2 regions of the Streptomyces sp. NEAU-W12 genome follow, and region 2 is predicted to be linked to the other one. Evidence: riboswitches for the same ligand, from Rfam matches in the RefSeq annotation. Region 2 holds a riboswitch; the other holds the start of a gene.
The links. Region 2 has a riboswitch for cobalamin ahead of ORI94_RS06525 ((2Fe-2S) ferredoxin domain-containing protein). Riboswitches for the same ligand answer to the same signal wherever they lie in the genome.

Region 1: it holds a riboswitch for cobalamin, as region 2 does, so the genes downstream of both, ORI94_RS03955 (cobalamin biosynthesis protein) here and ORI94_RS06525 ((2Fe-2S) ferredoxin domain-containing protein) in region 2, are expected to answer to the same signal.

The regions. Positions count from the first base shown of each region.
Region 1 covers NZ_JAPJDM010000002.1:382,379-387,534, reverse strand. The annotation lists gene ORI94_RS03970 (class II aldolase/adducin family protein) at 244-945, opposite strand; gene ORI94_RS03965 (inorganic phosphate transporter) at 1,145-2,395, shown strand; gene ORI94_RS03960 (hypothetical protein) at 2,429-2,650, shown strand; cobalamin riboswitch at 2,775-2,937, shown strand; gene ORI94_RS03955 (cobalamin biosynthesis protein) at 3,059-4,051, shown strand; gene ORI94_RS03950 (cobyric acid synthase) at 4,048-5,156, shown strand, end outside.
Region 2 covers NZ_JAPJDM010000004.1:67,683-72,838, reverse strand. The annotation lists gene ORI94_RS06535 (TauD/TfdA dioxygenase family protein) at 1-319, opposite strand, end outside; gene ORI94_RS06530 ((2Fe-2S)-binding protein) at 773-1,471, opposite strand; gene ORI94_RS06525 ((2Fe-2S) ferredoxin domain-containing protein) at 1,535-1,942, opposite strand; cobalamin riboswitch at 2,006-2,135, opposite strand; gene ORI94_RS06520 (ferric reductase-like transmembrane domain-containing protein) at 2,317-3,303, opposite strand; cobalamin riboswitch at 3,663-3,834, shown strand; gene ORI94_RS06515 (hypothetical protein) at 3,970-4,956, shown strand; gene ORI94_RS06510 (cysteine synthase family protein) at 4,953-5,156, shown strand, end outside.

The DNA of each region.
Region 1 (5,156 bases), on a different contig from region 2:
CGCGGGAGACGCCGCCGGCGGCCGGCCGCTCCGGGCCACACCACCGGCGCCCTCCGATACCGGCCGGTCCGGCCTCGCTGCCCGTGGACCCGTGAGCCCGCGGCCGGTCCGGGGGGCTTCCGCCGGCCGGCAGGCCCGGAAACCAGCCACCCGGCCGGTGGACGCCCCACCGGTGGACGCCCCACCGGTGGAGACGCCAGTGGCGGCCGGCCGCTCCGGGCGGCCGCCACCGCCGCCCGCCGGTCAGCCGTACTGGCCGTAGCTCTGCAGGCGGTGCGTGACCTCTGCGAGCCGGTCGGCCGACAGGAGGTTCGGGGAGCGGCCGGGGACGGACGAGGCGGTCAGCCAGAGCCTGCACATCCACTCCAGCTGGGCGGTGCGGTCGTAGGCCTGGTCGAGGGTCGTGCCGTGGGTGACGGTGCCGTGGTTCTGGAGGAGGCAGCCGGTGCGGTCCTCGAGGGCGCGCAGCATGTTCCCGGCCAGTTCGTCGGTGCCGTAGGTCGCGTACGGGGCCACCCGTACGGGGCCGCCGAGCGCGGCGGCCATGTAGTGGATCGGGGGGAGTTCGTCGACGAGCGTGGAGACGGCCGTCGCGTGCACGGCGTGGGTGTGCACCACCGCGCGGGCGCCGGTCGTGCGGTACACCGCGAGATGCATGGGCAGCTCGCTGGTCGGGACCAGGGTGCCGAGGACCTGCCGGCCGGTGAGGTCGACGCCGGTGACGTCGTCCGGCGCCAGCCGGTCGTAGGGCACGCCGGAGGGGGTGACCAGCACGGTCTCCCCCACCCGCAGGGAGACGTTGCCGGAGGTCCCGACGACGAGCCCGTCCGCGACGGTCCTGCGGGCCGTCCCGACGAGGACGGTCCAGGCGCGGGCCTCCTCGTCGCTCGCCTGCCGCCCCCGCCGCTTCCTCGCGCCCCGCCGGTCGACCTGTCGCTCAGCCATGCCGTGATCCTGCCGGGTGACCGGAATCTCTTCAACGGCGTGCCTTCCGCCCCCGACTGCCCGTCCGCACCCGTCTCCGGCCGGCCATGGAGCCGTCGGATTCATCACAGTCACCCCAATGCCCATCCCAGTTCATCTTCCGTTCATCCAGGTTGCCTACGTTCAACGCGCCAATGACTTCGAACGATTGCCTGGGTAAATGGAAAGCTTCTCGCTGATCCTCGCGATTGTGGTGGTAACCGCACTCGCGTTCGATTTCACGAACGGTTTCCACGACACCGCGAACGCGATGGCGACGACCATTTCGACCGGTGCTCTCAAGCCCAAGGTGGCGGTGGCCATGTCCGCCGTCCTCAACCTGGTGGGCGCCTTCCTCTCCGTGGAGGTCGCCAACACGATCTCCAAGGGCCTCGTCGACGAGGCCGGCATCCGTCCCGAGGTCATCTTCGCCGCACTGGTCGGCGCGATCCTCTGGAACCTCCTGACCTGGCTGGTCGGTCTGCCGTCCAGTTCCTCGCACGCCCTGATGGGCGGCCTGATCGGCGCCACCGTCGCCTCGGCGGGCTTCGGCGCGGTGCACGGCGACGTCCTGGTCACCAAGGTGCTGATCCCCGCGATCGCCGCGCCGCTGGTCGCCGGCCTGGCCGCGATGTTCGCGACCCGGCTGACCTACCGCATGGGCCGCCGGTCGGCCGACAGCAAGGCCTCCGAGAAGGGGTACCGGGCCGGACAGATCGCCTCGGCCGGCCTGGTCTCCCTGGCCCACGGCACCAACGACGCCCAGAAGACCATGGGCATCATCACCCTGGCCCTGGTCGCCGGCGGCACCCTCGCCCCGGACTCCGACCCGCCGATGTGGGTCATCCTCTCCGCGGGCATCGCCATCGCGCTCGGCACCTACCTCGGCGGCTGGCGCATCATCCGCACCATGGGCAAGGGCCTGACCGACCTCCAGCCGCAGCAGGGCTTCGCCGCCCAGACGAGCGCCGCGACGGTCATCCTGGCCTCCTCCCACCTCGGTTTCTCCCTGTCCACCACGCACTCGGTCTCCGGTTCGGTGATGGGTGCGGGCCTGGGCCGCAAGGGCGGTGTGGTCCGCTGGTCGACGGCCACCCGGATGTTCGTCGCCTGGGGTCTGACGCTGCCGGCGGCGGCCCTGGTCGCGGCGATCGCCGAGTGGGTCTGCGGCTTCGGCGGCTGGGGCACCGCCCTCGTCGCCGTCTTCCTGGTCGGATCCAGCGCGGCGATCTGGAAGATCTCCCGGCGCGAGGTCGTCGACCACACCAACGTGAACGGCACCGACGAGACGGACGAGGAGCAGGGCGGCGTCGTGACCGCGGCCATGGCCGCGGTGGCCACCCCGCCGGCGGGCCACGTGAGCGACGAGCTCTCGGCCACCGTCCCGGCCCCCGCCGACCCGACGGCCCCTCCGGCCAGGACCACGGTCTGACCCCCCAGCAGGACGCGAAGGAAGAAGAGCACCATGAAGATCGACTGGGCCGCCCTCGGTTCCGTCTTCGGCGTCAGCCTCGTGGTCACCGTGGCCCTGGTGGCCCTGTTCACCCTGGGCATCACCGGCCTGTCCCGCCGTGAACGGGCCGCGGCCCGGGGCGGGTCCGCGGTCCTCGCGGTCACCGGCGCCTACGCCTGCTTCGCGGCGTGCGCGGCGGCGGTGGCGTACGGGATCTACCTGATCATGGCCTGACGGCCCGTCCGACGGGCGGTGCGGGGCGCGTCGCCTCCGCACCGCCCGTTCGTCGTGCCCGTGCCGCCTTCGGGGTTCACCCCCCGGAAGCCCTCTGTGGGCCTCGGCACACTTCAGCCCCGCAGGTCAACGGCAAGTTGACGGTTCTTCCGGACCATGGTGGACTGCCGGAGCCAATACGGGCGGCAGGAGAGGAAGCCGGTGCGATTCCGGCGCGGTCCCGCCACTGTCACCGGGGTGAACCACCCCGGGAGCCAGGAACTCTCGCCGCCGGTCTCGTCGAACCAGGGCGCGGACACCCTGAGTGAGGACATATCGCCATGCCCGGCTGCCTGTCGAGGTCGACCAGCGACACCCCGCCCCCGCTCGGGGCCACCGCCCGCACCGGATCCCTCCCCGGTTGAACCCATGGGTGGCGATCGCGCGTTCGCGTACGGCGCCGCTGCCGGCCTCCTCGGCGACCTCCTCCTCGGCGATCCCCGCCGCGGGCATCCGGTCGCCGCTTTCGGACGGGCCGCGGCTGCCGTGGAACACATGCTGTGGCGGGACGACCGGGGCCGGGGCGCGCTGCACACCGCCGTCTGCGTCGGCGGGGCCGTCGCTCTGGGGAGCCTGGCCGCACGCTGCGTACGGTCCTCCCCCGCCGCCTCGGTGGCCCTGACCGGCGCGGCCACCTGGGCCGTCGTCGGAGGGACGTCGCTGGCCCAAGAGGCCCGCGCCGTCGGGCGCGCCCTGGAGTCCGGGGACCTCGCGGCGGCGCGGGCACGGCTGCCGCACCTGTGCGGGCGGGACCCGCAGGCGCTGGACGCCGACGGGATCGCCCGCGCGGTCGTGGAGTCCGTCGCCGAGAACACCTCCGACGCCGTGGTGGGCGCCCTGGTGTGGGGGGCCGTCGCCGGTGTGCCGGGGCTGCTCGGGTTCCGGGCCGTCAACACCCTGGACGCCATGGTCGGCCACAGGTCCCCCCGCCACCTGCGGTACGGCTGGGCCTCCGCGCGCCTCGACGACGTCGCCGGGTGGCCCGGAGCGCGACTGACCGCCGTCCTCGCCTCGGCGGCCGGGCCGGACCCCCGGGGAGCGGTGCGGGCCTGGCGCGCGGATGCCGCCGGTCATCCGAGTCCCAACGCAGGGCCCGTGGAGGCGTCCTTCGCGGGCGCGCTCGGCGTGCGGCTCGGCGGGACGCTGTCCTACGCCGGGCGGGTCGAGCACCGGCCCGTCCTCAACGGCGGCGGCCGTGCCGTGACCGTGGCGGACATCGACCGCGCGGTGCGGCTCTCGCGCCGCATCGGCTGGCTGGCGCTCGGTGCCGGCGCCGTCGCACGGCCCGCGGTGCGAGCGGTGACACGGTCGGTGATGCGGACGGCACGCCGTGGGAACCGTGGGAAGGGACGTACGTCATGAGCGGTGGGGGCCTGCTGGTCGCCGGTACGACATCGGACGCCGGCAAGAGCGTGGTGACCGCCGGGATCTGCCGGTGGCTCGTACGGCAGGGCGTCAAGGTCGCGCCGTTCAAGGCGCAGAACATGTCGCTGAACTCGTTCGTGACGCGGGAGGGCGCCGAGATCGGCCGGGCGCAGGCCATGCAGGCCCAGGCCTGCCGGGTGGAGCCGCACGCGCTGATGAACCCGGTGCTGCTCAAGCCCGGCGGGGAACGGAGCAGCCAGGTCGTCCTGCTGGGCCGGGCGGTCGGCGAGCTGAGCGCGCGCGGCTACCACGGCGGGCGGCAGCAGCAGCTCCTGGGCACGGTGCTGGACTGTCTCGCGCAGTTGCGGGGCACGTATGACGCGGTGATCTGTGAAGGGGCCGGCAGCCCGGCCGAGATAAATCTGCGGCGCACCGACATCGTCAACATGGGGATCGCGAGGAACGCCGGGCTCCCCGTCCTCGTCGTCGGCGACATCGACCGCGGCGGCGTCTTCGCCTCCTTCTTCGGCACCGTCGCGCTGCTCTCCCCCGAGGACCAGGAACTGGTCGCCGGGTTCCTGGTGAACAAGTTCCGGGGCGATGTGTCACTCCTCGAACCGGGCCTGGACATGCTGCACGGTCTGACCGGGCGGCGCACCTACGGCGTGCTGCCCTTCCGCCACGGGCTCGGCATCGACGAGGAGGACGGGCTGGCCGTGTCCCTGCGGGGCGCCGTGCGGGAGTCCGCGGTCACCGCGCCGGTCGGCGAGGACGTGCTGCGGGTCGCCGTGTGCGCGGTGCCGCTGATGTCCAACTTCACGGACGTGGACGCGCTGGCCGCCGAACCGGGCGTCGTGGTCCGCTTCGTGGACCGGCCCGAGGAACTGGCCGACGCCGACCTCGTGGTGGTGCCGGGCACGCGCGGCACCGTACGGGCGCTCCAGTGGCTGCGGGAGCGCGGACTCGCCGACGCGCTGAGACGGCGGGCGGCCGAGGGGCGGCCCGTGCTCGGGATCTGCGGCGGCTTCCAGATCCTCGGCGAGCGCATCGAGGACGACGTGGAGAGCCGCGCCGGCCGGGTCGACGGGCTCGGCATCCTGCC
Region 2 (5,156 bases):
CCAGCTCGCCCCAGTGGCCGGCGAAGGCGCGCTGCTGGTCGGAGGTGAGGTGCTGGCCGCGGAAGAACAGCACCTTCCACTCCAGCAGGGCCCGGTTGAGTTCCTCGTGAAGCCCGGGGCCGAGCGGGCGTGCGAGGTCGACGCCCTTGATCTCGGCGCCGATCGTGCGCGCCTGCGGGACGACGTCGAACCGTTCGTAGGGGCGTTCCTGCTGCCCCTCGGGCAGCCGGCGCAGTGTGCGCCGTCCCTCGTGCATCCCGTCCTGCGGGATGCGCGCTTCGCGCAGGCCGACGGCCGGACCAGCGTGCGTGACGGTCATGAAGTGCTCCTTCTCGTGTCTGCGCTTCGCCGCGGTGTCCGGCGTCCGCGGGAGACGGGCGTGCGGACGGCCTTGGAAACGGCCGGGACGGCCGGGGCGGTGATGTCCGGGGCGTCCGCCGCAAGGACGGGAGCGCGGTCCGGTTTCAGGGTCGGGGTGCGTCGAGCCTGCGGCTCAAAGGCAGCCGGTTATCGACCGGAGCGTTCACAGCCGATTCGGTCCGGGACGCGCAGAGGCCCCGTCGTCGTGTTGAACCGGTGTGTGGTCACGGCACTGATTGTGGGATCCGCGCCGCACTCTGTCAACGGGGCGTCACCGGGAGGAAACGGCGGACGCGTGGAGGCCCGGCGTCACCGGGGTCCGCCCCGCCCCGTGCGGGGTGGTCCACCCCTGCCGGAACGCCGGCCTGCGCGGAGCCGGTGGGCCGGTGCGGCGCTCCGGTTGCGGCTCGCCTCATGGCCCGTCCCGACCGGCCAGGCAGCAGTCACCGCATTTCGAGCCGTTCGGTGCACGGTAGTAGAGGCAGCAACTGCGGCGCCGGAACGTGAGATCGGGCCCGGTGATCGTTCCCGTGCCCGCGAGCCGTCCGGTACCCAGCAGCTCGGTCGTGAGGCCGGTCAGCGGCTCGCGCAGCCCGGGGCGGGCCCTCAGCAGGGCATGGGCCGCCCCGACGAGTGCGGAGGCGGCGTTCCCGTCCAGCAGGCGCGGAGCGATCCTGACGCGGAGTCCGGCCGCGAGCCCTCGCAGATGGCCCATCACCTGCTCGTTGAGGGCGAGAGCGGGTTCGGGCAGCCGCTCGGCGTGCCAGCCGGCGGGGCGGGGCAGCCGGAGGGCCGGTCCGTCGTCGGCACGCTGCAGTTCCGTCAGGTCCGGGACGATCCCGTGCAGCAGTGCGCAAGCGAGGGCGGGGGACCACAGGCGTGCCGCGTGTCCGAGGTGGGCGATGGACACGTCGATCCGCGGTTCGCGGGTGTGGTGCCGGTGCGCCACGGCCTCGGCCAGGTCGGTGAAGCCCCTCGCATAGGAGTGGTCGAGCGGATGCCAGCCCTCGTCCCGGCCACCGACGTGCACGGCGAAGAAACCGCCGAGGGCCGCCACGTCCTGGAGAGCCGCGGCGACGGCCCCGGCAGAGGCCCGGGCATGTTCGGTCATGTCGGGGCGCTTCCTTTCCGGCGGGTGTACCGGCGCAGGGCCGGTGAGGGGGCGAGCGCGGTCTCAGGAAGCCGTACGCCGTCGCGGCGGCGTGATGGCGTACAGGTCGAGGATGTCCGGTGGGGGCACTACGCCGGGTCCGCCGGCGCGTGCCCAGGCGGCGATGTCCTCGGTGGCGTCCGGGTCGTTGACCAGTCCGAGCCAGACGGGCCGGGCGCCGGCGGCCCGGCCCGCCGCGGAGGGCTGGACGACGATGACGTTGGCCTGTTCGCACACGTCCAGGCACGCGGACACCCGTACCGGTACCTCCGCGCGCAGGCGCGCCGTCTGCGCCGCGTGGTCGACACCGGTCACCTTCGGGCTGCCACAGCAGCAGTCCCTGCACACGACCACTCGGCAGGGCGCCGGGGCGGGCTCCGAGGCCGCGACGTCGACGGACGTCGCTTCGGCCCTGCTCACGCCGTCAGGCATGCGGCATCGTTCCTCTCTTCCGGGGAGATCCGCCCCGGTGACACGTCGAGGAGGCGACCGCGTGAGTCTCCTGGCTCTCGGGTCGATGCGCGCTCCGCGCCTTCCCACCCTGGTGCGGGCAGTGGTCATGTGCGGGGCTCGCTCGCCGATCACAGTGGCGGGACCGCGCCGGATTCACACCGGCTTCCTCGTTCCGCCGTCGCCTTGTCGTCGGCCATCATGGCATCGCGCGGGCTCTCGCACCACGGTGGCCTCCGTCCTCGTCCCCGAGGTGGCCGGCCGGGCGGACAGGGCGTGCGCGGTGCTCACGGAATCGGGCCGGGCCAAACGCGCGGTGCGCGTCGGGTCGTCGGGGTCGTGCGCGGACGGGAACGTCATTCCGTCTCTTGGGCGTGCGGTGCCGTCGCGGGCGGCTCGGCCGGACGGTCCCGTCCTCCGTCGCGGCCGGACACCACGACGACAAGGAGTCCGACGACGGCCGCTGCGGCTGCGAGCCGTCCACCCGCCCGCGCCGCCCAGGCCGGCCGGCCCACCCCCCCGCGTCCCCGGGGCGTGCCCAGTTGCTCGGCCCTGCGGGCCGGCCGCAGCAACCGGAGCAGCAGGAGTACCGCGACCGGCAGCTGCAGCAGCCAGAGCACGGTGCGCGGCCACCCCCCGTACCAGACGTTGGTCCCGTACAGCAGGGTGTGCCACACGCTCAGCACGTACACGACGACGACGAACCGGTGCAGCCGTCGCCAGGCGTTCGCTCCGATGCGGTGCCGGACGTAGAACAACAGGCCCAGGGGGATCGCCAGATACAGGGCGCCCTGGCCGAGCGGGATGGCGACCCTGCCGGTCCCGGAGTCGTACCAGCCCGGCACGAAGCTGTCCGCGAAGCCCGCCCACAGCCGCTCGGCCCAGCCCGACTCCGCCTCGTAGCGGACGAGTTCCGCCGCGAACATCAGCGCGTGCGCGAGCATCAGGGCCATCGTGGTCAGGCTCGTGGTGCGGTGCCAGCGTTCCAGCACCCGCCGGGAGACCGGCAGCCGGGCGGGACGCGGTCCGGACAGCAGCAGTCCGAGCATCACCGTGCCCCACGCCCACAGCAGGCCCGACCACCCGAACGCCTGGCTGAGCAGGTACATCCAGTAGGTACCGGCGTCGGCCATGAACGGCATGACCGCGACCGTGTCGGAATCGCCCGAGCCCACACGCACGTACAGGAACACGAACACGGCCGCCGTGACCACCACCGCCGCGGTGGCGTCGGGCAGCGCGGAGCGCAGATCACCCCGCAGGGCGACACGGTCGGCGGGCGGGCGTTCTCGTCCCGGCCGGGCGGCGGTCCCGTCTTCGTCCGGATTCGCGTCTGACAGCATCGGGGCCTCCCGGGCACTGGCACCGCAGGGTTGGTGCGCGTGTGTCGTGGGGCAACCAGTCTGGCTGAGGGGACGGCACATCACCGATACCCGATCCGGCCAGAGCCCGGAGCGACGGCGAAGGCCGGCAGCTCACCGGTCCGCTGCGGGCCGCCGTCCCCGGCTCCTCACCGGGCCCGGTGGGCACCGCGGATCCGCCACCGCCGCACAGCCCGCGCGCGCAACCGCCCGGCTCCCCCGCCCCGGCTGCCGCACCACTCGCATTCAGGACAACCGCCGTTCCCCCACTGTCGCCGGGGCGCGGGTGCCTCTACGCTGATCCGCGCAGCCGGTTCGCGCCGCCCGTCCGCCCGGACGTCCGGTGGCGCGACGCAAGAGGGAACCCGGTGGGAATCCGGGACTGTCCCGCAGCGGTGAGTGGGAACGAACGCCGTCAAACGACACTGGGCCCGTGCCAGGGCCGGGGAAGTGACGGCCGGTAGGTGTCCGCGGATGTCCGGCGGGCGCGCCCACGAGTCCGAAAACCTGCCGCTGCGCCCGTGCGTCATGCGCGGGCTGTGCACGGTGACCTCGTGGACTGGGTCGGCGGTGCGGACGTCGCACGGCTTGCGTGTGACCGCGCCTCCTTCCCTTCCGGTGTGCAGGGCTCGGGACGGAGGAGAACGCGTGCGTGACCCAGCGAGCGCCCACCGGCTGTGCCGGTTCACGAACGCCTCGCCGCCCGGCGGACCGCGACGGGCCGGGCCGGCCCCGGCCGTGCGCGACCGGGGGGAACAGGGGCCGCCGGGCCGCGGCACCCTGTCCGGTGTCTGCCACGGCACCCTGGGCGAGCTGTACCAGGGACCGCTGCGGGCAGGTGCCGATCCGGACATCGCGGTGGTGTCCTTTCCCGTGAACCTCCACTCCTGGGTGTACTTCACCCCGGGGGCTGCGGCCGGTCCGCCGCAGCCACCACCGCTCGGCGAGAAGGCGGTGGCCGCGGCCCGGCTCTTCCTGGAGCACTACGGCCTCACCCTGCCGCCGGGCGAGTGGAGCGCGTACTCCGACCTGCGGGTGGGCGTGGGAATGGCCAGTTCGACCGCGGACATCGTGGCCACCCTGCGCTGCCTCTTCCACGTTTTCTCTCTGCCCTGTGACGGGGACGTGGTGCTCGGGATCCTGGCGGCGATCGAACGCACCGACAGCGTCTTCCTGGACGAGTTCGCGCTGCACCTCAGCGGCCGGCACCGGGTGGTGAGGAGGCTGGGCACGGACGTCGGCTTCCACACCGCCTTCGTCACCGAGCCCGGCACCGTGGACACCCATGCCGTCACCGGACGACTGCTTGAGCACTACCGGCGACGCGGGGAGGAGTACGAGCGGTGCCTGACCGACCTCCTCAAGGGCTTCTCCTCGGGCGACCCGGCCGCCGTCGCCCGTGCGGCGACCGTCAGCGCCACGTTATCCCAGGATGTGCTGCCCAAGGCGGCTTTCGGCAGCCTCCTCGCCCACCGCGAGCGGTTCGGCGCCGACGGGGTCTTCGTCGCGCACACCGGCTGTCTGATCGGCTACCTCTTCACCCGGCGCCTGGACGCCGACGTCAAGTCCGAACTGTCCGCGTTCTTCCACTCGCTCGGCCACCAGTGCTCATTCGCCCAAGGAGGCTACGGGTGATCCACCCCCACATCGCCGACGCCCTGAAAATTCCGGACCTGGTACGGCTCGCCGACGGAGTGGTCCTGCTCCGGTTCGAGTCCATGAAGATCTACTCGGCGCTCACCGCCGTGCGTCACCTGCTCGAGCAGGGCACGGTCCGACCGGGGCAGACCCTGATCGACAGTTCCAGCGGCATCTACGCCTACGCGCTGGCACTG